2 regions of the Microbulbifer sp. CnH-101-G genome follow, and region 2 is predicted to be linked to the other one. Evidence: predicted binding sites of a transcription regulator. Region 2 holds the regulator's gene; the other holds the start of a gene.
What was found. The regulator LexA, encoded in region 2, represses DNA repair genes until DNA is damaged. The targets are predictions, from matches to a motif close to ACTGTNTNTANANACAGT.

Region 1 (2,396 bases), 980 kb from region 2:
CGAGCAGTTTGGTCGCTTTCCGCATCGCAATGCAGCCTTAGGCCGCGATTCCACAGAAGATGAGAAGTATTGGCTGGCACAAGGGGGCGGCTTTAAATAATGGATTTACTCGGATGGTTATCACTTGCGGGCATCTGCGCCCTCGGCGCCATGTCCCCAGGCCCTAGCTTATTAATCGTAATGCGTTGCTCGGCCTCCGGCCTGCAACAGGGCCTAGCCAGTGCCATAGCCCACGGTGCTGGGGTTGCCGTTTACGCTGCCCTGACAGCCTTCGGGCTCGCGGTTCTGATCACCAGCTCCCCCCTACTGTTCAGCATCCTGCAATGGGGCGGCGCGGCTATGTTGGTATACCTGGGCTGGAAGGCCTTCAGGGCTCCGGCTCCCGGCTCGGGAACCACCCAGCTGGAAGCCCCCCACCTAAGTGTTCGCCGCTCAATCGTTCAGGGCTTTGGGGTCGCCTTCTTTAACCCCAAGATTGCAGTATTCTTTACCGCCCTATTCAGCCAGTTCGTCTCAGAACAGCAGGCCCTCACCACCAAACTGGGGATGGCTGCCATGGTATCCGGGGTAGACACTCTCTGGTATTGCATCGTTGCCCTGGCAGTCCATGCCAGCCGCAAACGCCAGTTGGTTAGCAAGCATCTCGGCCACCGTATCCAGCAACTGTTTGGCTTACTCCTGATCGGCCTGGCCGCGCGCCTGGTACTCACTATTTAATGGCTGGGCGCTGCGCGCCCACTCACCTCTCTTTCCCAGCCCACCAAGCTCGTCTCTTACCACTCGCAAGCAACGATCAACAGCGCCCGAGAAAAAAGCAGGCCCGAAAACGGGCCTGTATAGTGCGGAGTTTGCAGCCAGGATGCCTGGGGGGTTACATCCGGCTGCAAGTGTGCATTATGACAGTTGTGACATGTCCCTGCGGGCAAACCATCGCAATGGTGACTCTCTTGAACGCAATTAAATAGACGCCACTTCGATCTCGGTCACCATTGACACTGAATATTTATACAGTTACCGTATGGCCATACAAACAAACTGGAATGTCTGAAGGGCAATTGGGAGGCATATCATGGCCGTAGTAGCTGTTTGGAAATGCGATCGAGACGGAGCAATGTTCGACAACAAAAAAGATGCTGAAGAACACGATAAGATGCTGGAGCTTGCTGCCAACATTACCACGCTAATTGAGCGCAGTATTGAAGGCATTGACGAGCAAGTGAGCGAGGAAATTGGCCTGTTGCTGGCCAAGCGTCGCGATTCACTGGCCAAAGCTTGCAAAGGTAAACCAGAAGTGCTGCTGGAAGAAGAGGATAACAGCGAAGAGTCCTCAGACGAAACTGTTACCCCCTTTGCCGCGAACCAGTAAAAAGCTACCTGAAGAAATTTTCCGGTAGAAGTTTAAAGTTTCATCCCTGTACTCTGCCCGGTTAACCGGGCTTTTTTGTTAGGCTTCAGAAGCTTTCTGAAGCCTCTTATCAAATAACAATCATCAGTCGTCAGAGATATTCACCCGGGATTCTCACCAGTGGCACTGCGCTTTTACAGGGACTTTACCGATATCACGATATTGATCACCGCAAGGGCAAGTATCACTAGCCAACTGATCAATGTACCCAAAAAGCGCCCAGTATGGGTGCCGCCCTTGCCTGCAGTCAGGCCATACGCATGAAAAATTCGGGATAGCAAAAATGCTATTCCAAAAACATGCAGCCACAAACCGGGCAACCCTCCCAGCTCCGCAAGTAGCAGAAGCAGCAGTGCAATGGGGGTATATTCGACCGCATTCCCATGCACACGCACACGAATCTCATTAAAACGATCATCGCCAGTACCGATACCCACCCGCTTGGCACGACGAAACTGAACCACGCGGCCCGCCAGGTAGATAATCAGGATTGCACAGAGACTCGCATACAGCGCTGTAATATTCACCATGGCCCTTTCCTTTTTCTTATTAATACAGGAAGTAAATATATATCTAATTCCCTTCAGCTCACCAATCCAATGCTAAGCAGGCGACTGGACCTTTTTGTTCATTTTTCATCAAGCAAAAAAAGAGCGGGCCTTGCCCGCTCTTTAATTTAATAGTCAGCCATTTGTAGCAAGTTAGTTGCGATAACCAAAGCCGTGGCCCTTGGCGGGCTTCAGGTGACGATCGCGCAGACGGGTAGAACGGGTAACCAAAGATTGTGGTTCACCCTCGATCAATACCTGTTCAGGGTAACTGGTCACTTCCAGTGGATCGCCGTTCCAAACCACGATATCAGCAGTGGCGCCTTTCTCCAGGGTACCACCGCTAAGACGGAAGATATCTGCCACATTAGTGCTGATAGACTTCAGCGCCTCCTCGTAGGGCAACCCGTGGGCAACAGCATTGCCAGCAGATTGACGTGAGA
Region 2 (2,396 bases):
CTTGTTCTCTGCACCTGCACAGGATGATCAGGGACGGGATACCGTGGTTCGCTTTAGTCGCAAGACCCAAGAGCAATATGTCCAGTCCGAGGAGGATGGAAAGGCGACGGGTTGGAAGGCTTTCTATAGGGATGGCGCCTGGAAGGTTGAGGCGGCAAGTAAGTCTACTGCAGCGAAGAAAAAGCCTGCAGCGAAGAAAGTGGCGGCAAAAAAATAAATGAGCAATCCCTACACTGGCCTGGTTACATCCGCGCTACGCAAGAGCCAACTGCTTGCCACCAGTAGTTTTGACTCTGCTATTCAGCGAATGGCTCTTGAGGAAGGCGCCCTGTTGCAATTGTGGAAAGCTTACCGGGCCTTCCTAGCTGAGCTTTCCCATCAATTGCAACTGGGGTTTGAGCCTGAGTCCCTGCAGGTTATTGTGGATAGCCTGCACAGCCAGGGGAAAGCCAGCCTTGAAGTAAGGGAATTGCAGTTGTTGGTCTCAGAGCCGGGGAGTTGGCTGAGCGAGTTTTTACGCGCATGGCATCAACTCTTGCGGCTACCTCCGCTTGCGGAAGATAAGGGGCAGGGCGGCAATCTGATACCAGCGCACAATGTCGCGGGCCCTGTGGCTGTTGATCTTTCCTTCGAAGTGCTGCTCAAATGGCACGCTGCATTAAGTGAGTTGGTACGCAGGCAGCGTACCAATCTTGAGGAGTGCTGAGACTCCTCGCTCCCTTTCTGTCTATCTGTTTGCACCCACTGAAACTTCTAAATTGCCTGTGGTACACTGGGCGCAAACTGATGTGCAGTGAAGGGAAAGCTAATGTCCTCCGAAACTTTTGAAATTATCGAGTTGGCCAATGGCGATGTGGCTCTGCGCCGCGCCGGTCACGAGGAGGACCCTCTGGTGAGTATTCGTTTCTCAGCCGAGAGTCTCCAATTTTTACGAAAGCACAAAGTAGCAGTGGCTCGGGCAATGCTGGAAGCGGGCATAGAAGCCGTGCAGAATCTTGACGACCTGGAGCCTGGTTACTTCGAAGAGGAAGAATCAATGCCGGTTAACCATACGATTCATTGATCTAATCTATGGTAAGGTGAGCAGGTAAAAGTGTTTCAACAGCGGCTTAAAGCCGCTGTTGTTGTATATGGACATTGGTAAACTGTTTATTCTTAAGGGGTTTGGCGAATCACGCCCACCGCGAGTCCTTCAATTACAAAGTTCTTATCCCGCATATCCACCTGGATAGTCTCAAAGTCTTCGTTTTCGGGTAGTAGTTGCACAGTTGCCTGATTGCCTTTGCGGCGGAAGCGTTTAACAGTTACTTCATCATCAATCCGGGCAACCACAATCTGCCCATTTCTGACTTGCTCGGTTTTCTGCACGGCCAGCAGGTCCCCATCGAGAATACCTGCGTTGCGCATACTCATGCCATGCACCCTGAGCAAATAATCTGCCGGCGGGTGAAAGAAGCTGGCGGGCAGGTCGCAATAATCCTCTATATGCTCTGTGGCCAGAATAGGGTTGCCTGCAGCGACACGTCCTATGATGGGAAGACCGGATTGGTGATCTGGAATTCGAATGCCCCTGGAGGCGCCGGCGACCATCTCAATGGCCCCTTTTCTCGCCAATGCTTTGAGGTGTTCCTCTGCGGCATTGGGTGAGCGAAAGCCCAGTTCCTGGGCAATTTCTGCGCGGGTGGGGGGGTAGCCTGTGTCATCCAGGTAGGTTTTGATCAGCTCTAATACTTGAGTCTGACGTGCGGTGAGATTGGTCATAGATTTACCTAGAGTTTCTGTATTTTTATACAGTTGCTGGGATTATATACAGATTTTAGGTTTGCGCAAACCCGCTCCTTGCCTCGATTCAAGCTGCTACATTGATTAAGAAAACAGTGAGTGAAAAAAAGAGTAGTTGAAAGAGCTGACAGCACGAGAGAACAAGGGAGAACAATAATGCTTGATGCAAAGATGCCCGAGGCTTGGAGGGTTCTGCGTATACAGTCGGAATTAGTTGATGGGATTGAGCGTCTAATTGCACTAAAAGGGGCTGTAACGGTTTTTGGTGGCGCGCGTTTCACAGAGGATAGTTTGGAATACCAGCAGGGAGTAAAGCTTGGAGGGCTTTTGGCTGCCGAGGGGATACCGGTAATCACCGGTGGTGGCCCAGGCCTTATGGAGGCGTGTAATCGAGGGGCTTTTGGGCAGTCTGGCCCCTCAATTGGATTAAATATTGAACTCCCTTTTGAGCAGGCAGCCAATCCGTATCAGGATATTAGTTTGAACTTTCGTTATTTCTTTGTGCGGAAATTTATGTTTGTTAAGCATGCCGCCGGTTTTGTTGGCCTAGCTGGAGGCTACGGCACTCTGGATGAATTGTTTGAGGCCTTAACGCTTGTGCAAACACAAAAAGT

Region 1: ACJJID_RS09930 (YebG family protein) is a predicted target of LexA. The motif match lies at 995-1,012, and genes of this name have one in related genera.

What each region holds. Positions count from the first base shown of each region.
Region 1 is NZ_CP174292.1:2,297,168-2,299,563, forward strand. It holds gene ACJJID_RS09920 (DUF924 family protein) at 1-100, shown strand, start outside; gene ACJJID_RS09925 (LysE family translocator) at 100-717, shown strand; gene ACJJID_RS09930 (YebG family protein) at 1,070-1,366, shown strand; gene ACJJID_RS09935 (MAPEG family protein) at 1,540-1,935, opposite strand; gene ACJJID_RS09940 (amidohydrolase family protein) at 2,107-2,396, opposite strand, start outside.
Region 2 is NZ_CP174292.1:1,318,778-1,321,173, forward strand. It holds gene topA (type I DNA topoisomerase) at 1-217, shown strand, start outside; gene ACJJID_RS05940 (DUF6586 family protein) at 218-706, shown strand; gene ACJJID_RS05945 (hypothetical protein) at 809-1,063, shown strand; gene lexA (transcriptional repressor LexA) at 1,156-1,761, opposite strand; gene ACJJID_RS05955 (LOG family protein) at 1,939-2,396, shown strand, end outside.